Regions from separate parts of the Streptomyces sp. SP18BB07 genome, predicted to be linked through region 3. Evidence: riboswitches for the same ligand, from Rfam matches in the RefSeq annotation. Region 3 holds a riboswitch; each other region holds the start of a gene.
The links. Region 3 has a riboswitch for cyclic di-AMP ahead of PUR53_RS30515 (C40 family peptidase). Riboswitches for the same ligand answer to the same signal wherever they lie in the genome.
Positions count from the first base shown of each region.

Region 1: linked by a shared signal. The riboswitch ahead of PUR53_RS07545 (C40 family peptidase) and the one ahead of PUR53_RS30515 (C40 family peptidase) in region 3 are both predicted to bind cyclic di-AMP.
Region 2: linked by a shared signal. The riboswitch ahead of PUR53_RS03960 (transglycosylase family protein) and the one ahead of PUR53_RS30515 (C40 family peptidase) in region 3 are both predicted to bind cyclic di-AMP.
Region 4: linked by a shared signal. The riboswitch ahead of PUR53_RS28230 (M23 family metallopeptidase) and the one ahead of PUR53_RS30515 (C40 family peptidase) in region 3 are both predicted to bind cyclic di-AMP.

Region 1 is NZ_JAQYWT010000237.1:23,578-30,921, forward strand. Features, by position in the region: gene PUR53_RS07520 (PspC domain-containing protein) at 1-645, opposite strand, end outside; gene PUR53_RS07525 (ATP-binding protein) at 812-2,101, shown strand; gene PUR53_RS07530 (response regulator transcription factor) at 2,098-3,000, shown strand; gene PUR53_RS07535 (C40 family peptidase) at 3,188-4,267, opposite strand; gene PUR53_RS07540 (hypothetical protein) at 4,740-5,093, shown strand; gene PUR53_RS07545 (C40 family peptidase) at 5,137-6,327, opposite strand; cyclic di-AMP (ydaO/yuaA leader) riboswitch at 6,337-6,494, opposite strand; gene pcrA (DNA helicase PcrA) at 6,749-7,344, shown strand, end outside.
Region 2 is NZ_JAQYWT010000215.1:94,803-102,146, forward strand. Features, by position in the region: gene PUR53_RS03945 (cytochrome P450 family protein) at 1-500, shown strand, start outside; gene PUR53_RS03950 (RNA-guided endonuclease InsQ/TnpB family protein) at 628-1,785, shown strand; gene PUR53_RS03955 (transglycosylase family protein) at 2,017-3,075, shown strand; cyclic di-AMP (ydaO/yuaA leader) riboswitch at 3,258-3,457, shown strand; gene PUR53_RS03960 (transglycosylase family protein) at 3,462-4,154, shown strand; gene eno (phosphopyruvate hydratase) at 4,524-5,804, shown strand; gene PUR53_RS03970 (FtsB family cell division protein) at 5,934-6,416, shown strand; gene PUR53_RS03975 (DUF501 domain-containing protein) at 6,474-7,004, shown strand; gene PUR53_RS03980 (Ppx/GppA phosphatase family protein) at 7,001-7,344, shown strand, end outside.
Region 3 is NZ_JAQYWT010000341.1:59,289-66,632, reverse strand. Features, by position in the region: gene PUR53_RS30550 (adenosylmethionine--8-amino-7-oxononanoate transaminase) at 1-296, opposite strand, end outside; gene bioB (biotin synthase BioB) at 313-1,563, opposite strand; gene PUR53_RS30540 (8-amino-7-oxononanoate synthase) at 1,761-2,891, shown strand; gene PUR53_RS30535 (DUF397 domain-containing protein) at 2,949-3,173, opposite strand; gene PUR53_RS30530 (helix-turn-helix domain-containing protein) at 3,183-4,043, opposite strand; gene PUR53_RS30525 (ATP-binding protein) at 4,291-4,749, shown strand; gene PUR53_RS30520 (DUF6328 family protein) at 4,721-5,269, opposite strand; gene PUR53_RS30515 (C40 family peptidase) at 5,347-5,820, opposite strand; cyclic di-AMP (ydaO/yuaA leader) riboswitch at 5,824-5,994, opposite strand; gene PUR53_RS30510 (hypothetical protein) at 6,377-6,694, opposite strand; gene PUR53_RS30505 (ATP-dependent Clp protease proteolytic subunit) at 6,702-7,343, opposite strand.
Region 4 is NZ_JAQYWT010000340.1:23,014-30,357, forward strand. Features, by position in the region: gene PUR53_RS28220 (PrsW family intramembrane metalloprotease) at 1-364, shown strand, start outside; gene PUR53_RS28225 (aldo/keto reductase) at 459-1,403, opposite strand; gene PUR53_RS28230 (M23 family metallopeptidase) at 1,522-2,583, opposite strand; cyclic di-AMP (ydaO/yuaA leader) riboswitch at 2,594-2,755, opposite strand; gene PUR53_RS28235 (PP2C family protein-serine/threonine phosphatase) at 3,017-4,120, opposite strand; gene PUR53_RS28240 (GTP cyclohydrolase II) at 4,263-4,922, opposite strand; gene PUR53_RS28245 (MarR family winged helix-turn-helix transcriptional regulator) at 5,046-5,588, opposite strand; gene PUR53_RS28250 (dihydrofolate reductase family protein) at 5,637-6,794, shown strand; tRNA gene PUR53_RS28255 (tRNA-Met) at 6,973-7,046, shown strand; gene cyaB (class IV adenylate cyclase) at 7,130-7,344, opposite strand, start outside.

The sequences.
Region 1 (7,344 bases), on a different contig from region 3:
GCCGCGGTGCTGCGACCAGTACCCCGCGCCGGCCAGGAGCAGGGAGACGACCACCGAGAAGGTCAGGACGGTGGTGTTGCCCAGCATGGTGAGGAAGACACCGCAGCCGACCAGCGCGAAGAGCACGGCCGTGAGGGCCTGGCCGTCGACCCGGCCGGTCAGCAGCTTGCGTACCTCGTTCTCCTCCTCGTCGTCGTACGGGACGAACAACCAGGCGAAGCCGTAGAAGACGAGGCCGAGGCCCCCGGTGAGGGAGAGCACCGCCAGCACCACCCGGAAGATCACCGGATCCATGTCGCACTGCCGCCCGAGCCCGGCACAGACACCGCCCAGCATCTTGTACCGCCGGTCGCGGCGGAACCTGTGCGGGGCGGCGGAGGCAGCTGCCGGATCGTCGGGGCCGGCGGCACCCGACCGATCCTCCGCGGCTGCGCCCGTGCCCGTGTGCGCGCCCGCCTGCGGGCCCGCGCCCGCAGGCGTTCGGGCGCCCGTGTGGGGGCGTGCCCCCGCGCCTCCGTGCGCGCGCGGCTCCTCCGAGCCCGTGCCCGGTGGGGGCATGGCGTCCTGCGGCTCCGTGGTGGGCCGCAGGGCGTCCGGACCCGAACCGGGGCCCGGTTCCTCTGCCGCGTGCTGGTGATCCGTCATGCGTCCATCGTGACCGCCGAGCCGGTCCGATGGCAGTCGGGATGACCCTGGTCGAACCCTGATATCCGCCGGGGGATGTGTTCGATCAGGCTCGCGTCGAAGATCAGGGGCGTCTCGGGGGTCGACCCTGATGCCTCGCTCGGCCATGCGTGTGAACATCGATGGCATGCCGGAAGCCGCAGCACTGCCAGTCGACACTCCGCGGCCCCCGCGCAAGCTCTACCGCAGCAGCGACGGACGCTGGCTCGGAGGCGTGGCGCGAGGGCTCGCCGGACATCTCGGCCTGCCTGTGACCTGGGTGCGGCTCGTGTTCGCCGGTCTCTTCCTGGCCGACGGCCTCGGCGCCCTCGTCTACGCGGCGTTCTGGTTCTTCGTCCCGCTCGGCGTGGGAGGCGTCGACAACCAGCGGCCTCCGGCCATCGCCACCGAAACCTCCCCCGACGGCCGCCGCAAACTCGTGGCCCGCAAGCCCGACCGCGGCCAGATAGTCGCCCTGCTCCTCATGGTCGTCGTGGCCATGGTCTTCGTCGGCAACGTGAACCTCGGAGAAGGCGCCACGGCGTATCTCTGGCCGACCGTGCTCGTCGCCGCCGGCGTCGCCCTGGTCTGGCGCCAGGCGGACAACGCGCGCCGGGCCCGCTGGGCCGAGGTCGGCCGCCGTCGACGCACGATCACCCTGCTGCGCTCCGTAGCCGGTGTCCTGCTGGTCACCGCCGGTGTCTCGGGGATATTCGTCCTGCAGGGCTCAGCCGCTCACCTCGGCTCGGTCCTGCAGGCAGCGCTCGCGGTCCTCGTGGGCATAACCCTGCTGGCCGGACCGTACCTCGTCCGTATGACCCAGGACCTCTCCGAGGAGCGCCTCATGCGCATCCGCGCCCAGGAGCGCGCGGAGGTCGCGGCCCACGTCCACGACTCGGTGCTGCACACCCTGACACTGATACAGCGGAACGCGGACAACCCGAACGAGGTCCGCCGCCTCGCCCGCGCGCAGGAGCGCGACCTGCGGAACTGGCTGTACAAGCCCGAGGGCACGGGAAAGGACGAGGACGACGAGCCCGACACCCTCGCCGAGGCCGTACGACGGAACGCGGCGGAGGTCGAGGACCAGCACGGCGTCCCCATAGAGGTGGTGGTCGTCGGTGACTGCCCCCTCGACGAGGGACTGACCGCGCAGATGCAGGCCGCGCGCGAGGCGATGGTGAACGCCGCCAAGTACGGTGGCGAGGGCGGTGCCGTGCAGGTCTTCGCCGAGGTCGAGGGAAGGACGGTTTTCGTGTCCGTCCGCGACCGCGGCCCAGGTTTCGACCTCGACGCGATACCCGCCGACCGCATGGGCGTCAGAGAATCGATCATCGGCCGCATGGAGCGCAACGGAGGCACGGCACGGCTCCGCGCCGTACCGGGCGGCGGCACGGAGGTCGAGCTGGAGATGGAGAGGGCGGAGACGACGTCATGAGTGACACGAGCGGGGCGAACGACCTTGCCGCACAGGGCGGTTCGGGCACGACGTCGAGCGGGGGCCCGGGAGGTTCGGCCGCGCGGGGCACAGGTCCGGCCGAGGGTCTCCCCGGGGAGGCCGACCCGCAGGCCGCACCCGGCCAGGCACCCACGCCCGACGGCACCACTGCATCTGCCGCGCCTGCCGCGCCTGCCGCGCCTGCCGCACCTGCCCCACCCGGACCATCCGGGCCCGGGCGGCATGTCCGCGTGGTGCTGGTGGACGATCACCGGATGTTCCGTACGGGAGTCCAGGCCGAGATCGGGCAGACGGACCGCACGGGGGTGGAGGTGGTCGGGGAGGCCCCCGACGTCGATCAGGCGGTCTCGGTGATCACGAGTACGCGGCCCGAGGTGGTGCTCCTCGATGTGCACCTGCCCGGCGGCGGTGGTGTCGAAGTGCTGCGCCGGTGTTCGGCGTTGATGGCGGACGCCGAGCAGCCCGTCCGCTTCCTCGCGCTGTCCGTGTCGGACGCGGCGGAGGACGTGATCGGGGTGATCCGGGGCGGCGCGCGCGGCTATGTCACCAAGACGATCACCGGCTCGGATCTGGTCGACTCCATCTTCCGGGTGCAGGAGGGCGACGCGGTCTTCTCTCCCCGGCTGGCCGGCTTCGTCCTCGACGCCTTCGCCTCCACCGACGCCCCGCCCGTCGACGAGGACCTCGACCGTCTCACCCAGCGCGAGCGCGAGGTGCTGCGGCTCATCGCGCGCGGCTATGCGTACAAGGAGATCGCCAAGCAGCTCTACATCTCGGTGAAGACGGTGGAGTCCCATGTCTCCGCCGTCCTGCGGAAGTTGCAGCTCTCCAACCGCCACGAGTTGACGAGGTGGGCGACGGCACGCCGCCTGGTGTGAGGGGCGGAGGCTCCGGGGCCGCTCTGCCGGTCGTGCGGCTGCCGGTGACGTGGGCGAGCGCGGGTGGGCCAGGGGGAGCCGGGGCGGCCAGGGCCGTCGGGCACACCGGACGCGCCCGGCGTGCTTCCCGCACGGGTGGTGCAGCTCCCAGCCGCCGCGCTCGGGCCATCAGGCCTCGGGGCCCGGCTCAGGCCACCCGGGTTGCCCCCACGTAGGGCATCTCGTCCAGAGGTGCCACGCGTACCGGGGCCGAGGGGTTGGGGGCGTGGATCATCTGGCCGTTGCCGATGTAGATGCCCACGTGGCTGATGCCGGAGTAGAAGAAGACGAGGTCGCCCGGGCGGAGTTCGGAGCGGGCGACGCGGGGGCCGGCGTTGATCTGGGAGTAGGTGGTGCGGGGGAGGGAGACGCCGGCGGCGCGATAGGCGGCCAGGGTGAGGCCGGAGCAGTCGAAGGCGTTGGGGCCGGTGGCGCCCCAGACGTACGGGCTGCCGATCTTGGAGTAGGCGTAGGAGACCGCCGCGGCGGCGCGGGAGTTGGGGGCGTCGGCCGGGGCGGAGACGGGGGAGGCCGGGCCGGAGAGGCTGCGCTGGGCCCCGGTGGAGGAGCGCGAAGTGTGCCCTGTGCCGCCGCTACGGGTGTCGAGGCGGGTGCGGTCCTCGGTGGTGAGCCGGCCGAGCAGCTGACGGGCGTCGGTCAGTTTGGAGGTGACGGTTTTCTTGTGCCGCTTCAGCTCCGTCTGGCGGGTCTTGAGCGTGCCCAGTTCGACGCGGGCGGCGCCGCGCAGCCGTTCGATCTCCAGCAGTTGCTTCCGCACGCTCGCCACGTCCGCCGAGTGGCGGCTGCCGACGCGCTCGGCGAGGGCCGCGCCGTCCAGGTACTGGTCGGGATCGGCGGAGAGGGCGAGCTGCCAGGAGGGGGCGATTCCGCCGTCCCGGTACTGCGCCGCGGCCAGCGAACCGAGTTCGTCCCGGGCCGAGTTGAGCCGTTCGGTGCGGCGGGCGGCCTGATCGCGCAGCTCTTCCAGGTTCTCCTGCGCCTTGTCGGCCTTCTCCTTCGCACCGTTGTACTTCTCCGTGGCGACCTCGGCCTCTTGGTACAGCTTGGCCACCTTCGCCTTCACCTGCTCCGGTGTGAGCTGGGGATCGGCGTGCCCGGTGCCGTCGAAACCGGTCGCGGTCGCCGCGCCCGCGAGGGCGATCGTCGCGGCCGTGCGGGCCGTATGGCCGCCGATCGAGCGCTGTCTGGGCTTGCGGTGCGCTGCCACGTGGAGTCCACGTCCTCTCCGTACGACCGCCGTCCGCAGTACGAACATCGTCTGTCCGTACGGACCGCTTGGGGGGAGCGGTTACGCGTCCGGCGGCGGCCCGCACAGGGGGAGCGGGACGCCGCCGGACCTTTCTCGGCGGTGGTGGCCGACTGCCGCCCCTGGCCCGGGCGGCGGTGGGGAGCCGGTCACCTGAGGGAGGACGCTAAACCTGGCTGTGATGGCTCGGTAACGCGTTGTACGGAAGTGGCGCGCACCGATAACGAGGTGACCGTATGTGACCGAGATCCTGGTCTGGAGCCGACGACTTCACGCTGTGCGATGACCGATGCGGTGATTTCGGACCGGGTGGGGGAGGGGCGGTGCTATGGAGCGCATATATGCAAGATCATCGAGAAGTGCCGATCGCGGGTTCCCGCAGCGTCCGCCCCCGGTGCCCGACCGGCTGCGGACCCCTCATTAGGCTCCGCGCATGGACGTACTCATCCACATCCTCGTCGGCCTCCACATCATCGGCATCGCCTCCCTCCTGGGCGGATTCCTCACCCAGCTGAAGGCCATGGGCCAGGGCGCGGCCCGCTTCGTCCCCGCCATGCTGCACGGCGCGCTCACCATGCTCGTCACCGGCGTCCTCCTCGTCGGCCTCAACCAGGCCGACGACCAGCCCGTCAACAACATCAAGATCGGCATCAAGCTCGCCCTGCTGATCGTGATCCTCGGCCTGGTCTACGTGAAGCGCGACGAGGAGACGGTGGAGAAGCCGCTCTTCGCCCTGGTGGGCGCGCTGACCACCGCGAACGTCTTCATCGCGGTGCTCTGGACCTGAGGCGAGCCGCTGCGCCGAGCCCGTCGGACGGGCCCGGCGGGGGTCACGCCGGTCGTACCACGCTGTGGATCGAGGACTCGCCGTCGTAGAAGACCGACTCCTCGCGGACGTATGTGCCTGGCTTGGGGGCGTGGATCATCATGCCGTTGCCGATGTAGAGGCCGACGTGGCCGATGTTGTCGTAGAAGAAGACGAGGTCACCCGGCTTGGCGTCGGCGAGGGGGACGGTGGTGCCCGCCTCGACCTGGTCGTAGGTGGTGCGCGGGAGGTCGACGCCGGCGGCCTTCCAGGCGGCCTGGGTGAGGCCGGAGCAGTCGTAGGAGCCGGGGCCGGTGGCACCCCAGACGTACGGCTTGCCGATCTGCGCTCGGGCGAAGGCCAGGGCCTTGGTGGCCTTCGCCGCGTAGGTGGAGTCCTCGACCGGGGCGGTGGTCCCGGTGGTGCCCGGCGACGTCTCCGTGCCGCCGGCGGTCCCTCCCGGGGCCTCCTGGGTCTCCTGGGCGGTCGGGGTCTCCTGGCTCGCCTGCGCCGCCTGCTGCCGCGCGAGCTCCTCCGCCTTGCGGTCGGCCTCCTCCTGCTCGCGCTGTTCGATCGCGGCGAGCCGGGCCTTCTCCTGGGCGGTGAGGGTGGAGAGCAGTTCGCGGGCCTCGGCGAGCTTCGCCTGGACCTTGGCCTTGCTGGTCTTGAGGGCGTTCTGCGACTCGGTGAGCTTTTCGAGGCTGTCGCTCGCCGTCCGGCGCTGCTCCGCCGCGTCGGCCTGCTCGGTGACGTACGCGTCGACGGCTACCTTCTGACGGTCCGTCAACCGGTCCATCAGCTGGTTCTGGTCGAAGTAGTCCTGCGGGTTGTCCGCCAGGAGCAGCGAGGCCTGGTCGGGAGCGGCTGCGCCGGTGCGGTACTGGGCCGCCGCGAACGAACCCAGTTCCTCCCGCGCCTCGTTGAGCTTCTCCGTGCGCTGGGCGACGTCGTCGAGGAGGGTGTCGACCTTCTTCTTCTGCTTGGTCGTCCGCTCCTTGGCCGCGTTGTAGTTCTCGGTCGCCGACCCGGCCTGGCGGTAGAGGTCGTCGACCTTCTTCTCGACCTCCTCCAGGCTCGGCCTGTCGTCGGCGGAGGGCGCGGCGGTGGCCGTCTGGGAGAGCAGGGCCACGGAGGTCAGGGCGGCCGTGGCGAGAGCGGGGGTGCGTATGCCCGCGCGCGTCCGGCCGGTCGGACGCGGCTTGCGGTGCGGCGCCATGGTGCGGCGTCTCCTTCCGTTGTCCGCCTACCGAGTTAGCTGTCGGGTTCGGGCGCAAGCTTCGGAAGGTTTGCCCTACGACCCTTGCCGCGAGCGGCGGTCGGGTCGATTCACCCCAGAGGTCGGTGGGTCCCCGGTTCCGGCGCCGGGAGAGGCGTACCGGACTCGGCGGAGGCCGTGCGGCCCGGCGACGTTCGCCGGTTGTGTCGTACGACCTAAAGAAGAAGCTAGCCAACTCGTGTGGCCCGTGTGAAGGTTGATGTTCGATATGCCCGATACGTTTTCGTGACCTTAGCCTCTTCCGCGCGACAGGCGGTACGCTCGATCGCTCACCGTCGTGAGGTGGACGCGGTGGGTGGTGGGTGTGGACTTCCCGGGGCGGCCCCTCGCTGTCAGTGGGGGCGCCTAGACTCGGAGAGCGATGAGCAGCCTCTTTGACGACAGCTTCCTGGCGGACCTCCAGGCCCCCCGCGGCCACGCGGAGGAGCCCCCGCCGCCGCCCGAGGACGATCACGTGCCGGAGCCGCTTCCGGACGATCTGTTCGGCGGGAAGTTCGACGTGCCACCGGACCGGGACGAGTACTACAGAGGCGGCGCCCCCCGCCCGGCCATCGACGCGGCGGCCCTCCTGGACGGGCTGAACGAGAACCAGCGCGCGGCCGTGGTGCACGCCGGATCCCCCCTGCTCATCGTCGCCGGCGCGGGCTCCGGCAAGACCCGGGTGCTCACCCACCGCATCGCCCACCTGCTCGGCGAGCGGCAGGTCCACCCGGGGCAGATCCTCGCGATCACCTTCACCAACAAGGCCGCCGGTGAGATGAAGGAGCGCGTCGAGCAGCTCGTCGGCCCGCGCGCGAACGCGATGTGGGTCATGACCTTCCACAGCGCGTGCGTCCGGATCCTGCGCCGCGAGTCGAAGAAGCTCGGCTTCACGTCCTCGTTCTCGATCTACGACGCCGCCGACAGCAAGCGGCTGATGGCGCTCGTCTGCCGTGATCTGGACCTCGACCCGAAGCG
Region 2 (7,344 bases), on a different contig from region 3:
AGACGACCGTCAACCTCATCGGGAACGGCACCTACGCCCTGCTCACCCACCCCGACCAGCGCACCCGCCTCCAGACCTCCCTCGCAGCAGGGGAGACCGCGCTGCTCGAAACCGGCGTCGAGGAACTCCTGCGCTACGACGGCCCCGTCGAGCTGGCCACCTGGCGCTTCGCGACCCGCCCCCTCACCGTCGGCGGACAGGACATCGCCCAGGGCGACCCCGTCCTCGTCGTCCTCGCGGCCGCCGACCGCGACCCCGCCCGGTTCGAGAACCCCGACACCCTCGACCTCTCCCGGCGTGACAACCAACACCTCGGCTACGGCCACGGCATCCACTACTGTCTCGGCGCCCCTCTCGCCCGCCTCGAAGGCCAGACCGCGCTGGCGACGCTGCTCACCCGCCTCCCGGATCTCCGACTCGCGGTGGATCCGGCCGACCTGAGGTGGCGCGGCGGGCTCATCATGCGCGGACTGCGCACATTGCCAGTGGAGTTCACCTGATTCGGTTTCAGGAGGGCTGGCCAGAAGAAGCAGGGAAAACGAACGATTGTCCTGAGGTTCGCCCGTCATGGTGGCCGTGAGTCGAGTGGCGGCCGTATGTGCGGCTGTCGCACTACGGTCCGATGCCATGAAGCTGGTGGTGCAGGTGAAGCTGCTGCCGACGCCCGAGCAGGCGTCGGCGCTGGACGTGACCCTGAGTGCCTGCAACCGGGCTGCCACCTATGCCTCTACCGTTGCCTTTGCCAAGGACTTGACGGACCGTAACGGTCTACAGAAGGACGTGTATGCGGATCTGAAGGCGACCTTCGGGTTGTCCGCACAGCCGGTGGTGCGGGTGGTGAAGAAGGTGGTCGACGCCTACGCGACTCTGAAAGCCAATCTGAGGGCTGGCAATTTGGGGCCGTCCGCCTCGAAGCGGTACCTCAAGGCGATCGGCGCCCCGATCGTCTTCCGGCCGGAGGCGGCGCAGCCGTTCGACGACCGCTGCCTGTCCTGGCAGTGCGACGCACGCACGGTGTCCATCTGGACGGTGAATGGGCGGATGAAGGGCATCCGTTTCGCCTGCTTGCCCGACCAGCTCAAGATGCTCATGGCGCATCGCAAGGGTGAGAGCGACCTGGTCCAGCGGGGTGGCAAGTGGTTCCTCATCGCTACCTGCGAGATTTCCGAGCCGGACGTTTACGAGCCAGCCGACTGGATCGGGGTGGATCGGGGCATCGTGAACCTGGCCACTACCTCCGACGGCGCCAACCATCAAGGGCGCGGCTTGACTCGCTATCGACGTTGGCAGGCATGCAAGCGCGCTGAGTTGCAGCAGAAGAACACCCGATCGGCCCGGCGGCGCCTGGCTTGCCGCAGGCAGAAGGAGAAGCGCCATACCACTCACGTGAACCATCGGATCAGTAAGGAGATCGTGTCCGTCGCCCAACGCACTGGTCGCGGCATCGCTGTCGAAGCACTCGGCGGCATTCGCGAGCGGGTACGGCCACGAGGCGACCAGCGGGACAGGCTCTCCTCCTGGCCTTTCCACCAGCTCGGGCAGCATCTCGCATACAAGGCCCGCCGGGCCGGGGTGCCATTCCTGGAGGTGGATGCGGCCTACACATCGCAGCGTTGTCCGCGCTGCGGCCACACCGAGCGGGCCAACCGGCCCGACCGGGATCACTTCCGTTGTCGTCGGTGCGGCCTCGCTGGGCCTGCCGATGTCGTCGCCGGGGTCAACGTGCGCAACCGCGCACGCTCGGCGTGGGCATTCGTCACCATGCCCGTCCCGTCACCGGCGTAGCCGACAGCGGGAGATGCGACCCGTGACCGTCCTGTCGTAGGGGGCAGTCGGGAGCGCGACGCGGTGTGAACTGTCATGCGGCAGCCTGATGGTTCACGGCCGAGATGATGACGTGATCTGTGCTGCATCGACTTGTTATAAACGATCGTCTACGACTACGTTCACACGTCAGTGCGAAGGGGTCATTACATCCTTCACACCGGTCACTGCTGTCGTGTGAAAGGCAACCGCATGCTCTCCGGGAACGGTCGTCACCGTCGCCCCCGTCAGGCACCCGCCCTCCTCGTCGCGGCCGGAGTGACAGGCTCGGCCATCGCGATCCCCCTGCTCGGCGCCACCGGCGCGAGCGCGGCCAGCGGAACCACCTGGGACCAGGTGGCGGAGTGCGAGAGCGGTGGCTCCTGGAGCGCGGACACCGGGAACGGGCGCTACGGCGGCCTCCAGCTCACCCAGGCGAACTGGGAGAAGTACGGCGGCCTCGACTACGCCACGACCGCCGACCAGGCCAGCCGTTCGCAGCAGATAGCCGTCGCCGAGAAGGTGCTCGCCGACCAGGGCGTCGGCGTCTGGTCCACCTGCGGCCTGCTCCACAACCTCGGCGGTGACTCCGGTTCCGCCGACGTGGACACGGGCGTCGCGGACGACTCGACGAAGGCGGGCAGTTCATCCGGCTCGTCAGACTCGTCCAGCTCATCCGATTCATCCGGTTCGTCGGATTCCTCCACTTCGACCGGCGGGGCCGACTCGGCCAAGTCCGGCGACTCGGGCGACTCCGGCGCGCCCGGCGACTCGACCTCCGATGTCTTCGACGGGTCCACCAAAGCCAAGACCGGCTCGGGGTCCGATGCCGACTCGGGCGACTCGAGTGACTCGGACGGGTCCGCGAGCCCCGAGGCCACGAAGTCACCCAAGTCGGACAATTCATCGCAGAGCGACGACTCTTCGGACGGCGAGAGCGAGACCGGCACCGGTCGTCACCGCGGCGCCAGCGCCGACGAGAGCGCCGCCGCGGGCACGGAGGCCGACGCGGACGCGGCCGACGACTCCCGCGCCGACTCCACCCCCTCCGGCCGTCACGCCTCCCGTGGCGGCGACGCGGCGCGCGAGGGTGTGGACGGCGCCTACACCGTCCGCGCGGGCGACAGTCTGACGCGGATCGCGAACTCGCTCGACCTGGACGGCGGGTGGCGCACGCTCTACTCCGAGAACGAGGGCACGGTCGGAACTGACCCGGACCTTATCCTTCCCGGTCAGACCCTCGAAGTCGGTGCCGAAACGGGCGAAAAGTAGCGACAGTTCGGGTCACTGTTCGCCCCTGAATGCCCGTTTTGATCTAGGTGGGAGATGAATCACAGACCCCCTGATCGTCTTTGAAATCCGGGCAATCACGTGTTTACGGTCGTGACCGCTCGCCACAGCGGGCCCCTGCGGTCGGTACGCCGAATCCTGCCAACGGCCGCAAGGAACAGTCGTCGCGTCAAGCGCCGTAGGCAGGAGCGGGGGACCCAAGGTAAGTGCCGGGTCCGGTGGTTGCGGCCCTTCGGGGGCGCACGTCCGGAACCGGCTCGGGGTGAAGCCGCGCGAAGTGAGCCGAGAGGCGCACGAGCGCGGCCGGGCAACTCAACCGGCCCGAACCCGACAGCTCACCTCGCAGGCGTCGGTGAGGGGATCTCTCCATGCTGTTTTCCAGCAAGGGCAAGCACCGTCGTCCGTCCAAGGCCGCTCGCGCCATCGCCGTCGCCGGTGTCACCGGCGCCGCGGCGGTCGCCGCTCCGCTGATGGCCGCCGGCAGCGCCTCCGCCGCCACCGCCTCCGAGTGGGACGCCGTCGCCCAGTGCGAGTCCGGCGGCAACTGGTCCATCAACACCGGCAACGGCTACTACGGCGGTCTGCAGTTCTCGGCTTCCACCTGGGCCGGGTACGGCGGCACGAAGTACGCCTCCACCGCCGACCAGGCCACCAAGGCGCAGCAGATCGAGATCGCCGAGAAGGTCCTCGCGGGCCAGGGCAAGGGTGCCTGGCCGGTCTGCGGCAAGGGCCTGTCCGGCGCCGCGTACAACGGCGCCGCCGCCTCCTCCGGCTCCTCGAACTCCGGCTCCTCGCAGCAGAGCACGCAGGAGAGCACCAAGAAGAGCACCGAGGACACCCGCGCCTCCCGCTCCTCCGAGCGCGCCACCGTCGAGACCCCGACCGGCAAGAAGGTCAAGAAGGGCGACGGCGAGTACAAGGTCGTCACCGGCGACACCCTCAGCGCCATCGCCGCGAAGAAGAACGTCAAGGGTGGCTGGGAGAAGCTCTTCGAGCTGAACAAGGACATCATCGACGACGCCGACTTCATCTACCCGGGTCAGCAGCTCCACCTGAGCTGACCCGTCACAGCCGTGGGGACGGGTCAGGCTGGGCCGAAGAATCCGGCCGCTCCCCAGCTGAACCACAGCCCGCTCACATCCGTGTCCTCCATAGTGAAGACCCCGTGAGGGCCGTCCCCCCGTCCCCACGGGCTCCCCGCCCCGGTGCGCATTCCCCCGTACGCACCGGGGCGGGGCTTTTTCATGCCCGCCCCTTCCTTCTGTTCACTTTCCGGCCCACCCCCCTTTGTTCCGAGCTGGAACAATAGGTACGGTCTCTCTGTCCACGGGACGGTCGGTCGGCTGCCGACGAGCCCGGGGCGGTTAGGCTCTAGTCGCAAGGCCCGCGGGCCCCGCACTTCCGCGTCACATCCCATGAAGGAGATGCTCGTGCCGTCCATCGACGTCGTCGTAGCCCGGGAAATCCTCGACTCGCGAGGCAACCCCACCGTCGAGGTCGAGGTCGGCCTCGACGACGGCAGCACGGGTCGTGCCGCCGTTCCGTCCGGCGCCTCCACCGGTGCCTTCGAGGCCATCGAGCTCCGTGACGGCGACCCCAACCGCTACCTCGGCAAGGGCGTCGAGAAGGCCGTCCTCGCCGTGATCGAGCAGATCGGCCCGGAGCTCGTCGGCTACGACGCCACCGAGCAGCGCCTGATCGACCAGGCGATGTTCGACCTGGACGCCACCGACAACAAGGGCTCGCTCGGCGCCAACGCCATCCTCGGCGTCTCCCTCGCCGTCGCCCACGCCGCCTCCGAGGCCAGCGACCTGCCGCTCTTCCGCTACCTGGGCGGCCCGAACGCGCACCTGCTGCCCGTTCCGATGATGAACATCCTGAACGGCGGCTCGCACGCCGACTCCAACGTGGACATCCAGGAGTTCATGATCGCCCCCATCGGCGCGGAGTCCTTCTCCGAGGCGCTGCGCTGGGGTGCCGAGGTCTACCACACCCTCAAGAAGGTGCTGAAGACCAAGGGCCTGTCCACCGGCCTCGGCGACGAGGGCGGCTTCGCCCCGAACCTGGAGTCCAACCGCGCCGCCCTCGACCTCATCCTCGAGGCCATCAAGGAGGCCGGTTACACCCCCGGCGAGCAGATCGCCCTCGCGCTGGACGTCGCCGCCTCCGAGTTCTACAAGGACGGCGTCTACACCTTCGAGGGCAAGGAGCGCTCCGCCGCCGAGATGACGGAGTACTACGCCGACCTCGTCGCGTCGTACCCGCTCGTCTCCATCGAGGACCCGCTGTTCGAGGACGACTGGGCCGGCTGGAAGACCATCACCGAGAAGCTGGGCGACAAGGTCCAGATCGTCGGCGACGACCTCTTCGTCACCAACCCCGAGCGTCTCGCCCGCGGCATCGAGGAGGGCTCCGCCAACGCCCTGCTCGTCAAGGTGAACCAGATCGGTTCGCTGACCGAGACCCTGGACGCCGTCGAGCTGGCCCAGCGCAACGGCTTCAAGTGCATGATGTCCCACCGCTCCGGCGAGACCGAGGACGTCACCATCGCCGACCTCGCCGTCGCCGTGAACTGCGGTCAGATCAAGACCGGCGCCCCGGCCCGCTCGGACCGCGTCGCCAAGTACAACCAGCTGCTGCGCATCGAGGAGATCCTCGACGACGCCGCGGTCTACGCCGGCCGCAGCGCGTTCCCGCGCTTCAAGGGCTGAGCCGCCGGCTGACCCGTTGAGGGTCAAGCCCGAGCCAGTCGTACGTACGTCCCCGTACCGGTCCCGTACCGTGTGCGGGGACGTACGCGCATGCGCGGGAGAAGGCAGCAGCGGAAGGGGACGCGGGACATGGCCGTGAAGGACCGGGACCGGGACCGTTTCTCCACCGCGACCCGGCTGAAGGTGCTCGGTGAGCAGACGGCCGCCCGGGTCTACCGTTCCCAGGCCAAGCGCCAGGTCCGCCGCTCCCGGCTGACCGGCCGGGCGGCGCTGCTCGCCCTCGTCCTCTGCTCGATGATCGTGGCGCTCGCCTATCCCATAAGGCAGTACGTCTCCCAGCGCGCCGAGATCGCCGACATGCAGCGGCAGCGCGAGGAGGCGCGCGAGCGCGTCGAGGAGTTGCGCGACCTCAAGGCGCGCTGGCAGGACGACGCGTACGCAGAGCAGCGCATCCGAGAGCGGCTGCACTATGTGATGCCGGGCGAGACCGGTTACACGATGATCGACCCGGACGCGGCGAAGCAGTCCCGTACGACGCAGGGGGCGGCCGACCGCCCCTGGTACACCAATGTCTGGGACGGGGTCGACAAGGCCGACGCCGCCGACAGCTGAACGGCCACCTTCGTGACCGTCAACCGATGAGCCACACCGAGGACTTGAGTAGCAGGTATGCAGATCCCTCCGCCGCCCACCCCGCGCACCGAGCCCACCGACGCCGACGTCGAGGCCTTCCAGCAGCAGCTCGGCCGTCCGCCGCGCGGCCTGCGCGCCATCGCGCACCGCTGCCCCTGCGGACAGCCGGACGTCGTCGAGACGGCGCCGCGCCTGCCGGACGGGACACCCTTCCCCACGACGTACTACCTGACGTGCCCGCGCGCGGCCTCCGCGATCGGCACGCTGGAGGCGAACGGCGTGATGAAGGAGATGACGGAGCGCCTGGCGACCGACCCCGAACTGGCCGCCGCCTACCGGGCCGCGCACGAGGACTACATCGCCCGCCGCGACGAGATCGAGGTCCTGGAGGGCTTCCCCAGCGCGGGCGGCATGCCGGACCGGGTGAAGTGCCTGCACGTCCTCGTCGGCCACTCGCTGGCCGCCGGTCCCGGCGTCAACCCGCTGGGCGACGAGGCCATCGCGATGCTCCCCGAGTGGTGGGCCAAGGGCCCGTGCGTCACGCTGCCCGAGGGGGACGACCAGTGACCCGGGTCGCCGCCGTCGACTGCGGTACGAACTCCATCCGGCTCCTCGTCGCCGACGCGGACCCGGCCACCGGTGAACTCGTCGAGCTGGACCGGCGGATGATCATCGTCCGGCTAGGCCAGGGCGTCGACCGCACGGGACGGCTGGCCCCCGAGGCGCTGGAGCGGACCTTCGCGGCCTGCCGCGAGTACGCGGCCGTCATCAAGGAGCTGGGCGCCGAGCGGGTCCGTTTCGTCGCCACCTCCGCCTCCCGGGACGCCGAGAACCGGGACGAGTTCGTGCGCGGGGTGTTCGACATCCTGGGCGTCGAGCCCGAGGTGATCTCCGGCGACGCGGAGGC
Region 3 (7,344 bases):
TGCTTCGCCAGCCGCACGGCGGGCTCATGGGTGAGCCCGCCGAACATGACGTGGCTCATCCGGCCGAGCTGCTCGCGCGCCGTCTCGTTCAGGACGGGGTGGTTGTAGCCGTGGATCGCCGACCACCACGACGACATGCCGTCGACCAGCTCGCCCGAACCGTCGGCGAGCTTCAGCCGGACCCCGCTCGCCGACTCCACGACGAGCGGTTCCTGCCGGCCCGGCATGGGCCCGTACGGATGCCATACATGCCGCCGGTCGAGCTCCACCAGCTCGGGCACGCTCAGTTCGGGCACGCCCGGACCGTTCAGCTCAGGCATTGGGCGCGAGGTCGGTACCGGCGCCCCGGCGGCGTACGGCCACCAGATCCGTACGGGCCTCGCCGGTCGGAGTCGCGGCGGCCGGGGCCGGTGCGGCGGAACCGCACACCCCACCCCCCGCGTGCGACCCACAACCCGCGCCCGCGCCTTCGCTCTCGTGCGACCCGCAGCCGCCCCCCGCGTGCGATCCGCACCCCGCGCTCTCCCCGGACCCGCAGCCCCCACCGGCGGTCACGGTCGCCCGGTGCTCCGGGAGCGTCACCTGGTCGGCGCCCTCGACCTCGAACCCGGCGTCCGCGATCATCTCCAGGTCGGCCTTGCCCGCCTGACCCTCACTGGTGAGGTAGTCGCCGAGGAAGATCGAGTTGGCCAGGTGCAGGGCGAGCGGCTGCATCGTGCGCAGATGGACCTCCCGGCCGCCCGCGATCCGCACCTCGGCGTCCGGGCAGACGAACCGCACCATCGCCAGGATCCGCAGACAGCGCTGCGGGGTGAGGTTCCACTCCTTGGCCAGCGGGGTGCCCTCGAAGGGGATGAGGAAGTTCACCGGAACGGAGTCAGGGTCCAGTTCGCGCAGCGAGAAGACGACGTCGACGAGGTCCTCGTCGCTCTCGCCCATGCCCGCGATCAGACCCGAGCAGGCGGACAGACCGGCCGCATGCGCCTTGTTGACCGTGTCCACCCGGTCGGCGTACGTGTGCGTCGTCGTGATCTCGCCGTACGTCGCCTCGGACGTGTTCAGGTTGTGGTTGTAGGCGTCCGCGCCGGCCTCGCGCAGTCGCTCCGCCTGGCCGTCGGAGAGCAGACCGAGGCAGGCGCACACCTCCACGCCCTCGTTCTCGTCCTTGATTGCCTTGATGGTGTCCGAGACCCGCTCGACGTCCCGGTCGGTCGGACCGCGCCCGGAGGCCACCAGACAGACCCGCTTGGCGCCCCCGGCGAGCCCGGCCGCGGCGGCCTCCGACGCCTCGTGGGGCTTGAGCCAGGTGTACTTGAGGATGCCGGCGGTCGAGCCGAGCCGCTGGGAGCAGTAGGAGCAGTCCTCGGGGCAGAGGCCGGACTTGAGGTTGACCAGATAGTTCAGTTTCACCCGGCGCCCGAACCAGTGCCGGCGCACCTTCCCGGCCGCGGCCACCACGTCCAACAGCTCGTCGTCGGAGGTGCCGAGGACGGCGAGCGCCTCGGCACGGCTCAGCGGCTCGCGCCGGAGCCCCTTGTCCACCAGCGTGTTCAGCAGGTCCATGAGAGCCGATCCTGTCCTACGGGACCGCTCCCGGCCAAGGATGGTTCGGACAACAGAGTGCGATCGACGTGTGGGTATTGCCACATCGTGGGCGGCTGGTCCGGCCGTTAGTGTCTGTGCACTGCCTACAAAAGCCCTCGCCGTGCCGTCCAGGACGGCGCGGCGCCGCGGGCTGCCCACACCACCCCGGAGGACCCATGGCGTTCGGCTGGATCGACGAGCAGGCCTCCGCGCGCCGCCGGGCCGGGCTGGTACGGACCCTGCGCCCCCGGCCCGCCGACTCCCCGCTCCTCGACCTAGCGAGCAACGACTACCTGGGTCTGGCCCGGCACCCCGAGATCACCGAGGGCGCCGCCGAGGCCGCGCGCCGATGGGGCGGCGGCGCCACCGGCTCCCGGCTCGTCACCGGCACCACCGAACTCCACGCCGAACTGGAGCGGGAACTCGCCGACTTCTGCGGCTTCGAGGCCGCCCTCGTCTTCTCCTCCGGCTACGCGGCCAACCTCGCCGCCGTCACCGCGCTCGCCCCGCACGGCTCCCTGATCGTCTCGGACGCGGGCAACCACGCCTCCCTCATCGACGGCTGCCGTCTGGCTCGGGGCACCACCCAGGTCGTGGCGCACGCCGACCCGGAGGCGGTCCGCAAGGCGTTGGCCGCGGGCGGCGGGGTGCCCGCTGTAGCCGTCTCCGACACGGTGTTCTCGGTGGACGGCGACGCCGCCCCGCTGGCCTCCCTCGCGGCCGCCTGCCGCGAGTTCGGCGCCGGGCTCGTGGTGGACGACGCGCACGGGCTCGGGGTCCTCGGCGACGGCGGCCGGGGCGCGCCCCACGCGGCGGGGCTCGCGGGCGACCCCGACGTCGTCGTGACGGTCACGCTGTCGAAGTCGCTGGGCAGCCAGGGGGGTGCCGTGCTCGGCCCGGCCAAGGTCATCGACCACCTGGTCAACGCGGCCCGGACGTTCATCTTCGACACGGGCCTCGCCCCGGCGGCGACCGGCGCGGCGCTCGCCGCGCTCCGGCTGCTGCGCCGTGAGCCGGAGCGCGCCGCACGCGCCCGTGAGGTGGCGCGGGAACTGCACACACGGCTGACGGCGTCGGGCCATGAAGCGGTGCGGCCCGACGCCGCCGTGGTCTCCGTACGGGCGCCGTCGCCGGATCAGGCGGTGAGGTGGGCGGCCGACTGCCGTGCGGCGGGTCTCGCCGTCGGCTGTTTCCGCCCCCCGTCCGTGCCGGACGGCGTGTCCCGGCTGAGGCTGACCGCCCGCGCGGATCTCACACGGGGGCAGATCGACCGGGCTGTGGGGATCATCGGCGATACGCGACCGTGAGTCGGCGTCAGGGCCGTGCGTCGCCGTAAGCGGAAGTGCGAACGCCGTCGGTGGTGGTCACCGCAGCGTGGTGATGAATCCCTCCCAGGCGTCGGGGTCGAACAGCAGGGCGGGCCCCGCCGTGTTCTTCGAATCGCGTACGGCCACCAGACCGGCCCAGCGGCCGGACGCGGGACGGGCCGTCTCCACGCAGTTGTTCATTCCCGTGCTGCGACTGCTGCGCAGCCATCGCACTCCGCGTAGTGCGGTACTGGTGGGTACGTTCCGAGGCAGTGCGGACATGGTGCCTCCTTACGCGCCGGCGGCTAGCCCGGCGATGTAATCCAACGAGTCCTCGGGCGAAAGGGCGTGGATCTGAAGGGCGTTGAAGGCCTCGACATACGCCTTGAGGTCTTCTTTCCGTTCGAGGTAGAGGCTACTCGTCAAGTGGTCGAGAACAACCACGTCCAGATCGGAAGTGCTCCTAAATGAGAAAATTACGAAAGGGCCCGTGACGCCGATGTGCGCCCCGGCAGTGAACGGCAGCACCTGCAGTCGCACCTGGGGAAGCCGGGCCGCCTCGACCAGCCGGCCCAGCTGCCGGGCCATGATCTCGGGACCGCCCACCTCACGTCGCAGAACGCCCTCGTCGAGCACGGCACTCAGCTTCAGCGGCGGGTTCCCGCGCAGCACCTCCTGCCGCGCCAGCCGCACTTCCACGAGCGCGTCGAGTTTGTCGTCTTCCAGCCCCTCCACCGCGGCCCGGGTCACCGCCCGCGCGTACTCGGGGATCTGCAGCAGACCCGGCACCACCGAGGTCTCCAGCGTCCGCATCCCCCCGGCCTGCGACTCCAGGCTGATGAAGTCCCGGTACGTCGGCGGCAGTACGCCCCGGTAGGCGTGCCACCAGTTGTGCCGCCCGCCACCGTCCTCGGAGCCCGCGAGCGCCAAAAGCAGCTCCCGTAACTCGGTGTCGGCGACCCCGTACGCGTCCAGCAGCTTGCGCACGTCCGCGGGCTTCACGCCGCTGGCGCCCGTCTCGATCCGGCTCACCTTGGACTGGTGCCAGCCCACCCGATGGGCCGCCTCGATACTGGTGAGCGCGGAACGGGTGCGCAGGACACGCAACTCGGCACCGAGCTTGCGGCGGCGCACCGCCGGACCGTACTGCATGGGATTCTCCTTCCGCCCGGCGCGCGAAGTCGGGGTGACGACAGAGGATGGACGAAACCCTCACCCAAATACGGTCGGCCGTCGGATAGTTCACCGCTTCGAGCGACAGATATATGCATATCTTGGTGGATCGCCACCCGTGACAGCCCAGGTAGTGGCAGTCTGGCGCGAAGCACCAGTCCGGGACCGTAGTCGAACCATCCGCTCCCTGTCGGACACCGGTCCCGTGGGAAAGGGACGCCTCGCCATGGCAGATCACCTGGAAGCATCCGTCACTCTGCCGAGCGATCCCGCCTCGGTGTCCACGGCCCGGAACTACGTCGCCGGCGTGCTCGCCGAATGGGGCCTGCCGGGCGACACCGACGTCGCCGACACCGTGCGCCTGATCGTGTCCGAACTCGCCACCAACGCCGTCCAGCACACCCTCGGTCAGTCGCCCACCTTCACCGTGGACCTCGCCCTCGACCGGGACGAGCGCCTGCGCATCGGCGTCACCGACAGCCATCCACGCTTCCCGAAACGGCTGCCGGCCGCCGTCCAGCAGGACAACGGCCGGGGCATGGTCATCATCCGCTGGCTGACCGCCGAGTGCGGCGGCAGGCTCAGCGTCAGACCCACACGGGAGGGCGGAAAAACGGTGGCGATCGAACTGCCGTGGACGGTCCCGGTGCGGCCGGTCAGCGCGGGCGGTCCGCAGGAACCCTGACGGGGCCCTCGTCCGTGGCCGACCGTGCCGACGAGTCGGCGTGGTCGGAGAAGCGGACCACCAGTTTCGGGAGCGCGGCCCACAGGAGCAGGCAGACGAGGAAGGTGCCGGCCCCGGCGGCCATCCCGGCCTTCCGGCCGAGCGTCACGTCCACGACGAGCAGGACGGAGCCGGTGAAGGCCGGCATCAGCACGATCAGGCCCGCGGTGGCCAGCCGGGACGACACCTGGACGATGAGGGGCTTGGCGTTCTGCTGGAAGAGCGAGCGGTGCAGGGCGGCCGGGGCGGTGAAGAGCGTCGCCGCGAGGACCGCGAGCAGCAGGGTGACGACGTAGGTGGCGCGCTGGAAGGAGTCCAGGTCCGGGAAGCGCGGGGTGAAGGCCAACGTCAACAGGAACGCGAAGAGGATCTGCACCCCGGTCTGGGTGACGCGCAACTCCTGGAGCAGTTCGGAGAAATTGCGGTCGGCGCGTTCGAGGGGGGTCTCGTTGCGTGCGGGACGGGTGCGTTCGTCGGCCATGGTCGAACGGGTATCCAAAACCGCCGGTCGCACGCCCGTCGGGGGCGGCGGAGAGCTCCGCCGCCCCCGACGGTGGGTCAGCGGACCCGGCCGTACCAGACGTTCTTCGTCCACAGCTTCTGCAGCCGGACGACGTCACCCGTCTTCGGCGAGTGCCAGATCTTTCCCTTCCCCGCGTAGATACCGACGTGGTAGACGTTCGAGCCCGAGTGGAAGAAGACGAGGTCTCCGAGCTTGCGGCTGCTCGCGGAGATGTGCTTCGTCTTGTTGTACTGCTGCTGAGCAGTACGGGGCAGCTTCTTGCCCGCCTTCTTGAACGAGTAGAGCGTCAGCCCTGAGCAGTCGAACCTGCTCGGGCCCACGGCGCCGTACTTGTAAGGGGAGCCCTTCTTGGAAGCCGCGACCTTGAGTGCCTTCGACGCCACCGTGGCGGCCTCGGCGCCGGATGCGGCGCCCGGGACCACGATGCTGCCGCTGACAGCGGCGATGGTCAGAGCCGAGGCCGTGCCGGCCCGGGTCAACAGCGACGGGACACGATTCAGCGCAGTCATGCGCAACCCTTCGTCAGCCGCCTGTGAAGGATGACCTGTCGGATTCGGGCTGGCGAAGTTGCCCGGCCGCTGACGCGGCTTCACCCCAAGGGCTGCTCGGCGCGGTCATGGCGTGACCGTTCCGGCGACCCGTCGTGCTTGGGTCCTCCACTCCTGCCGATGCACTTCTGTCGACCGGTCATCCGGGCGGCGGCAGGACTCGGCGTCCACCCGGATCGCCCCGCCGCTGTGGCGGGGGCTTGTCGTCAGGAAGGGATCTTGGCGCACAGAAGTCCGAAAATCCCAACGGAACCGGGGATTTGTGGTCTTACTCACCACTCGCCCGTTCGGGTGGACAGACCATTTTCAGCGGTTGTGTCCAGCCGGTCGAGGAGGTCCGCACCAGCACCGGAATGACATATTCCGGCCCGGTACCAGGCATGTTGCGCAACTTCACAGGTCCTCACGACGTATGGGCCGATGGGTCGATCGCAGTAGGCCGTCCGGACGGCACGAAACCTGGACCGGACGCCCCGTCAGTAGTACGGCGAGCGACCCGGGATCGGTTCAGGCGCGTTCAGGCGGGTGAGTCCTCCGGCTCCGGCGGCAGCGCCACCCGGCCCGCCCGTCGCTCGCCGTCCAGGACCCGAAGGGCGCGCGCGAGCGTCGGGGCGTGGACTTCGTTCTCCCCGCGCCTGTGCATCAGTTCGAGCGCATCGCGCAGGGCGGCCGCCTTGGCGACGAGCGCCTGCGCCGCGCGCAACCCGCGATATGTGTCACCCGGCCGGGCCGGATTGATCCGGCCGAGCAGATCGACCACATCCAGGTAACGGTCGATCAGCTCGGCCTCGGCGCGGGTGAGCGCGGGCAACGGCGGGAGTTCGGGTGGGAGCATCCGCGGCTCACCTCGCGCCGGGGAGCGTGCCCGAGGTCCTGCGGCCCGGAATCACCCGATCGGCCAGGCCGTACTCGACCGCCGCCTCCGCGTCGAGGAACGTGTCCCGCTCGATGTCCGCGCTGATCCGCTCCGGGCTCTGGCCGGTGTGCCGGACGAGCATCTCCTCCAGCCTCCGGCGGTTGCGCGTCAGCTCCTCGGCCTGGATGGCCAGATCGCTGGCCTGCCCCTCGATCCGGTCGGCCACCGCCGGCTGGTGGATCAGCACCCGCGCGCCCGGCAGCATGAACCGCTTCCCCGGCGTGCCCGCCGCGAGCAGCGCCGCGGCGGCCGAACCCGCCTGTCCCAGACAGACGGTCTCCACGTCGCAGGTGACGAAGCGGATGGTGTCGTAGAGGGCCGTCATCGCGCTGAACGAGCCGCCGGGCGAGTTGATGTACAGCGAGATGTCGCGGTCCGGTGCCTGGTGCTCCAGGTGCATGAACTGCGCCGTCACGTCGTTCGCCGACGTGTCGTCGATCTGCGTCCCGAGGAACACGATCCGTTCTTCCAGCAACTTCGCATACGGATCCATCGTTCGGTGACCCGCACTGGTGCGCTCGGTGAACTCGGGCAGCACGTGACGGGCCGACGGTCGGTTCGCGGGCATG
Region 4 (7,344 bases), on a different contig from region 3:
GGGGTCGATGCGGGGTCGGCGGGTGGCGCGGGAGTACGCGGCGCACCACTTCGGGAAGGCGGGGGCCCGTTCGATCGCGGAGTACGAGGTGTACGCGACGAAGCTGGCCTTCCATCGGTATCGGGGGTTGCGGGGGCGGGCGGGGAGTGACTTCGCGCTGCGGGAGCGGGAGTTGCTGTTCGAGCTGTGGCGTAGGCGGGAGTTGGCTCGGCCGGCCATGGCGTATGCGGGGCGGGAGGTCGGGGCGAAGTACGGCTACGGGGGCGGGTCCGGGTACGGGTCTGGGGCGTTCGGGGCGGCCTACTTGCAGCCCGTGAGCTATGGGGTGGCGTCGTATCCCGCGTACAACCCCTATCGGTACTAGCGCTTCGCGTGTCGGCGGGGGCGGGCGGGCGAGCGAGCGTCCGTGGGGCCCCTTCGCATTCACTCGCTCCGCGCCCGGTGCGGGTTCGTACGGCCTACGACGAGGCCTCGGTCAGGTGGGTCAGTTCCTCGGGGGTGAGGGTGAGGTCGGCTACGGCAAGGAGCGCGGGGAGTTGGTCCAGGGAGCGGGCTGAGGCGATCGGGGCCGCGACGGTCGGCTGGGCTGCCAGCCAGGCGAGGGCGACGGTGGCGTGGGCGGCGCCGCGGGACTCGGCGATGTCGTCGAGGGCGGCGAGGACACGGGGGCCGGCCGGGGTGTCGAGGTAGGCGCCGGCTCCCTCGGCCCGGGGGCTGTCGACCGTCGTGCCGGGGCGGTACTTGCCCGTGAGGAAGCCCTTGGCGAGGGCGAAGTACGGGACGGCGGAGAGGCCGGAGTCGGCGGCGACGGCCTGGAGCGGGCCCTCGTAGGTGTCCCGGGAGACCAGGTTGTAGTGGGGCTGGAGCGCCACGTAGCGCGCCAGGCCCTCGGCGGCCGCGAAGTCCAGGGAGGCCCGCAGGCGTTCCGGGGTGATGTTGGAGGCGGCTGTCGCGCGGACCTTGCCGGCCTTCACCAGGTCGTCGAGGGCGGTGACGATCTCCTCGACGGGGACCTCGGGCTTGTCGAAGTGGGTGTAGTAGAGGTCGATGTGGTCCGTACCGAGGCGGGCCAGGGACGCGTCGGCGGCGGCCTTGATGTTGGCCGCCGTCAGGCCCTGGTACTCGGGGTGCTGGCTCACCTTGGTCGCGATGACCACGTCGTCGCGGTTGCCCCGGGACCTGACCCACTTGCCGATGATCCGCTCGGACTCGCCGCCCTCGTTGCCCTCGACCCAGGACGAGTACGAGTCCGCCGTGTCGATGAAGTTGCCGCCGGCCGCCGTGTAGGCGTCGAGGACGGCGTAGGACTGTGCCTCGTCCGCCGTCCAGCCGAAGACGTTGCCGCCGAGGGCGAGCGGGAAGACCTCGATGTCGGACGTGCCGAGCCTGCGAAGAGAAGTCATGTCCGACGTCAACCAGCGGACCGGAGGCCCGCATTCCCCATCGACACCGAGGCAGGACGAACGCCGCGTGGGCCCGGGGGCTCACGCGGCGTCGCGGTGCAGTGCGGGTGGCGGCGGGCTACGGGGTCAGGCCCTTGCTGCGGAGCCAGGCCGCCGGGTCGATGCCGCTGCTGGAGCCGCCGGGGTGGACCTCCATGTGGAGGTGGGCGCCCGTGACGTTGCCGGTGGCGCCGACGCGGCCGATGACATCGCCGGTGGCGACCTTCTGGCCGACGCTGACGCCGATGGAGGACTGGTGGGCGTACCAGATCTCGGTGCCGTCATCGAGGGTGAGGACGGTCTTGTAGCCGTAGGAGCCCTCGTAGCCGGCCTGCGTGATGGTGCCGCTGTGGACGGCCTTGATGAGGGTGCCGGTGGGGGCCGCGAAGTCGAGGCCGGTGTGGTAGCCGGAGGACCAGTACGGGCCGGCCTGACCGAAGGTGGAGGTGAGGGTGTACGAGGAGGTGGGGAGGGCGAACTGCTTGGCCAGGGCGGCGAGGCGTTCGGCTTCCTTCTTCTCCGCGGCCTCCTCCTCCGCCTTCTTCTTGGCGGCGGCCTCCTTGGCCTCGGCTTCCTTCTTCTCCTGGGCGGCCTGCTCGGCGGCCTTGTCCGCGGCGGCGGTCTGCGCGGCCTCGGCGGCGGCCTTGTCGAAGGCGTCCTGCTGGGACTCGGCCTGCGCCATGATGCGGGCGCGCAGCGCCTCGCCGGCGTCCGCGGTGCCCTGTTCGGTCTCGGCGGCGGTCAGACCGGCGCTGCTGAGCGGGGTCCTGGAGGCCTCGGGCTCCGGCTCGTCGGCCTCGTCCTCGAAGACCGAGCCGACGTTCGGCATGTCGGGCATGGATATGGAGACCGGGGCCTTGCCGGACTGCGCGCTGGCCATCCCGGCACCGCTGACGGCGGCTATGACACCGACGCCGAGCACCGTGGAGCTACGGGCAAGTCCGTTACGGGCGAGTACGCCGCTCTTCTTGGCGACGCGGTGCCGACCGCGAACGGGGCGCAGGGTGTCCTCGCTGGGGTTCCACTCCTGCCAGGGGCCCTCGTCGTCGCTGTTGTAGCTGCCGTAGCCGAACGTCTGGCTCTCGCCGTCGCGTTGGGTCGGCACGAACGGGGCTTCGGTCGCGGACCGGTTCGACGCCACGTAGGCGTACTCCTTCCTTCCTTCTCGCCTACCGGGTTAGCTGACGGGTTCGGAGCAGGAAGGTCTCCTACGCGCGTAAACCGGTCGTGCGTACTGCCACGGCGGTTTCCGTGCGATTCACCCCAGGGTGGTGGTTCCCCGGTTCCCTTGCGGGATTCGACGCGTGAGCACGGAGCCGTCTCTTGTGACGGCTGGGACGACCGCGCTGCGTTATCGAACGTTAATAGACGCGAGTACTCCATTCCAAGCTGTTCCGAATGATCGTTCCGGCTTTCGCGCTGGACTTTACGGGTCATGAGGGGGTGAAAACGGGCGAGTTGACCTTGACTGGTGAGTAACAGTCGGGCTGATGCGACGTCAGTTCCTATACAGAGGACGGTGGGACGAACACGCTCGGTGACATCGGCCGTCTGCCCGCGATGACACCGGCGTCTCAGGGGCGGCGGACGGCCAGGAGTGCCATGTCGTCCGTGGTGCGGTCGCCCGTGTGCCGGCGCACCTCCTCCGCGAGGGTCGTCAGCAGGGCGCGCGGGGCGGTGAAGGTACGGCCGGAGAGGCGCGCGGCCGGGTCGTAGAAGACGCCGTGCGCGTCCCGCGCCTCGGAGAGGCCGTCGGTGTAGAAGAGCAGCGTGGCTCCGGCCGGGAACCCGGTCTCCTCCGCGCGGTCGGGCCAGGTGCCCAGGTCGTCCATGCCGAGCGGCAGCGCGGGCCGCTGGGCGTCCAGGGTGCACAGCGTGCCGTCGGCGTGCAGCAGCAGGGGCGAGGGGTGGCCCCGGTTGACGATCCGGGCGCGGCCCGCGCCGTGCGGGAACTCCGCGAGCACGGCCGTCACGAACCCCTCGTACTCCACCGCCGCGTCCCGGCGCGCGGCCTCCCGCCGCGTTCCCTCCCTGGCCAGCGCCCGTTCCAGCCGCTGCGCCACCGCTTCGAGTGTCGCCTCCTGTTCGGCCGCCTCCCGGAACGCCCCGATCAGCACCGCCACCGCCGACACCGCCCCGAGCCCCTTGCCGCGCACGTCGCCCACGATCAGCCGTACGCCGTGGGGCGAGTCCTGCACCGCGTACAGATCGCCGCCGATCGACGCCCCGGCCTGCGCGGCCTCGTACCGCGCGGCGATCTCCAGCCCGCCGATCCGCTCCTGCGGCACGGGCAGCACGGCCCGCTGCGCCGCCTCGGCGATCTCCCGCGCGGTGGCGAGCCGGGCGTCGCTGCGGCGGACGAGGCGGTTGATGAGGACGGCCAGCACGGCGACGGTGGCCACCGTGGCGATCTCGGTGAGCGCGTCCACCTGGCCCGCGTCGTCGTAGTGGAGGCGTACGGCGGTGATGCCGGCCACCGACCCGACGCCGACGACCACCGTGCCGAACAGGGTGAAGAGCGGGGCCGTCACCAAGGGCGCGGCGGTGAAGAAGGGGACCGCGGTGAACTCGCGCGGGGTGAAGTGGTCGTAGAAGAGGCCGACGGCGATCAGCAGCACGGGAAGGAGGCGGGCGAGCGTACGGGCGTACGAGAACCGCCGCCCACCCGGCTCCCGCATGACCTCCGCGCCCTCTCGCTGCCCCACGGATACAGGGTTTCCGGGGGTGGGCGGCGGGGCTAGTCGGCGGGGCCGAGTGGGCTAGGGAACCGAATGACGGAGGAGGTGCGGCTGGGGGTTCAGGCGGGGTTCAGGTGGGGGTTCAGCCCGCCGAGAGACCCGTCAGTCCCGTCGCCCCCGTCAGCTCGTGCAGGGGGAGGGTGTGCTGGGTCTGGAGGACCTTGGCGCGGAGGTAGCGGACGTTGTGGGCGGTGGTGAAGACGCCCGTGGGGACGCGGTCGCGGACGCGCACACCGAGGTCGCGCAGCTGCTGGGCCTTGTCGGGGTTGTTGGAGAGCAGGTCGAGCTCGTCGATGCCGAGGGCGCCCAGCATCTGGGCCGCCGCCGTGTAGTCCCGGGCGTCCTCCGGCAGGCCGAGCGCCGCGTTCGCCTCGTAGGTGTCGAGGCCCTGGTCCTGGAGGGCGTACGCGTCGAGCTTGTTGTAGAGGCCGATGCCCCGGCCCTCCTGGCGGAGGTAGAGGAGGACGCCACCCCGGTCGGCGATCCGCTCCACCGCCTCGCGCAGCTGCGGGCCGCAGTCGCAGCGGGCCGAGCCGAACACGTCGCCGGTCAGGCACTCGGAGTGCAGTCGCACCAGCGGGGCCGTGCCGGGGGCGGGGTCGCCGAGGACGACCGCCAGGTGCTCCCGGCCGTCGACGAGGTCGTGGAAGGTGACCATCTCGGCGTCGACGCCGTAGCCGTCCTGGAAACGCAGCGGTACCCGGACGCGGGCACGCGGGGTGGCAGCGGGAAAGTCGGGCATGCGGGTTCTCCGGTCCTGGTGCGAGGTGTCGCTGTGCTTCAGTTTTGAAGCACAGCGCTCGCAGCGACTCTAACCCGTGCTTCAAATTTCAAGCAACCGGATTGGGGATACGTCACATTCCCGTCACGCGCGGTCCCGCTCGTCCTGCTGGGTCGACGAACACGCGCGGCGGCGCCACGGGAGGTCGTCCGAGCCGGGGGGCGTCCGGGGGCCCCCGCCCTGGATCGCCGTCGCGATGGCCGCGCAGATCTCCTCGAACTGGCCGATCTGCTCGGGACTGAGATGGTCGAAGACGGCCCGGCGAACCGTCTCGACATGCCCGGGCGCCGTGCGCTCCAGCAGGGCCATGCCCTCGTCGGTCAGCACGGCGACACTGCCGCGCTTGTCCCACTGGCACTCCTCGCGCCGAACCACGCCGTCCTTCTCCAGCCTGGTCACGACGTACGTCAGCCGGCTGCGTGTGATCTTCAGACGCTCGGCGAGCTCGGTCATCCTCATCCGGCGCTCGGGCGCCTCGGAGAGGGCGGAGAGCACGGAGTAGTAGAGGTGCGGCAGACCGGCCTCCTGCTGGAGCTGCCGATCGAGCGCGTCCTCCAGGAGGGAACTCGCGGCCACGTAGGCACGCCAGGCACGCTGTTCGTCGGGGGTGAGCCAGCGGGTCGTCATACGTACAGTGTAGTTAGTGTTTAAAACTTGAACCAAGGGAGCGCGTCCATGCCCCAGCCCTACGTCCTGCTGTCCGCCGCCGTCTCCCTCGACGGCTTCCTGGACGACACGGGGCCCGAGCGGCTGCTGCTCTCCGGCCCGGCCGACTTCGACCGGGTCGACGAGGTGCGCGCGGCCAGCGACGCCATCCTGATCGGCGCCGGCACCCTGCGCACCGACAACCCCCGGCTGCTGGTCAACTCCCCCGAGCGGCGCGCGGCCCGGGTCGCCGCCGGGCTCCCGGAGTACCCGCTGAAGGTCACGGTCAGCGCGTCCGGCGAACTCGACCCCGCGGCCCAGTTCTGGCACACCGGCGGCGAGAAGGTCGTGTACACGACCGACAAGGGCGCGGAGCGGCTGCGGGGGCTTGGCCTGCCGACGGGAGCGAACGGCGTGGCCGTGGTCTCCGTCGGCCCCGAGCTGGAGTGGCGGGCCGTCCTCGACCACCTCGGGGACGTACGCGGTGTCCGCCGCCTCATGGTGGAGGGCGGCGGCCGGGTCCACACCCAGCTCCTCCAGCAGGACCTCGCGGACGAGGTGCAGCTGGCCGTCGCACCGCTCTTCGTGGGCGAGGCGGACGCGCCGCGCCTGTTCGGGACGGGCTCCTATCCCGGAGGGCCGAAGAGCCGGCTGCGGCTGCTGGAGACCCGGCCGGTCGGCGACGTCGTCCTCATCCGCTACGCCCCCACCGTCCCCGGCACCGGCCCGGCCGCCTCACCCGCCGACCGGCACTGGCTCGACCTCGCCTGCACCCTGGCCGCCGCGTGCCCGCCCTCGCGGACCGCGTTCAGCGTGGGGGCGGTCGTGGTCGCGGCGGACGGTACGGAACTGGCCCGCGGCCACTCCCGCGAGGGTGACGACCCCGTGGTCCACGCCGAGGAGGCCGCCCTCGCCAAGCTCGACCCCGCCGATCCGCGCCTCGCCTCCGCCACGGTCTACAGCAGCCTCGAACCGTGCGCCCGCCGCGCCTCCCGGCCCGCGCCCTGCGCCCGGCTCGTCCTCGACGCGGGCGTCCGCCGCATCGTCACGGCCTGGCGCGAACCGGACACGTTCGTCGAGAACGCGGCCGCGGGCAACGCGCTGCTGTCGGCGGAGGGCGCCGAGGTGGTGGTGCTCCCGGAGTACGAGGACCGCGCGAAGGCCCCGAACAGCCATTTGGTGGGGTGAGGCGGGGGTTGCCGCGACGGTTGGAGTGAGCCGGGAAGGCTCCCGCGCGGGTGGGGTGAACGAGGGGCCGTCGCGCTCCTGGCTGCGCCCGTGCCGTCGCCGTGGTGGTCGGTGAATGGTGGTCGCCGGTTAATCGTGTGCTTGGTGTCCTGCGGATGGCGTACACTGGTTTCAACGACGCGGGGTGGAGCAGCTCGGTAGCTCGCTGGGCTCATAACCCAGAGGTCGCAGGTTCAAATCCTGTCCCCGCTACTGAAGGCCAGGGGCCGGAATCCGACAAGGATTCCGGCCCCTGGTTTTTGTCCGCCCCGCTCCCGCGCGCCCGGTGTGCGTGCTCATCCGCCGGGGCCCTGGACACGGCGGGCCGCCGCCACCGCTTCGGTGTAGAGCTCGCGGGTGAGATCCCCGGGGCCGACGCCCAGCTCGTCCAGCACCGCGCGGATGTCGTCGAGGGCCGCGGCGACCTCGGCCTCCTCCTGGACCAGGGTCTCGATCTCCAGGAACGTGCCGTCCAACTCGGGCACCCGTACGAGCGTCGCGAGCATCCGCC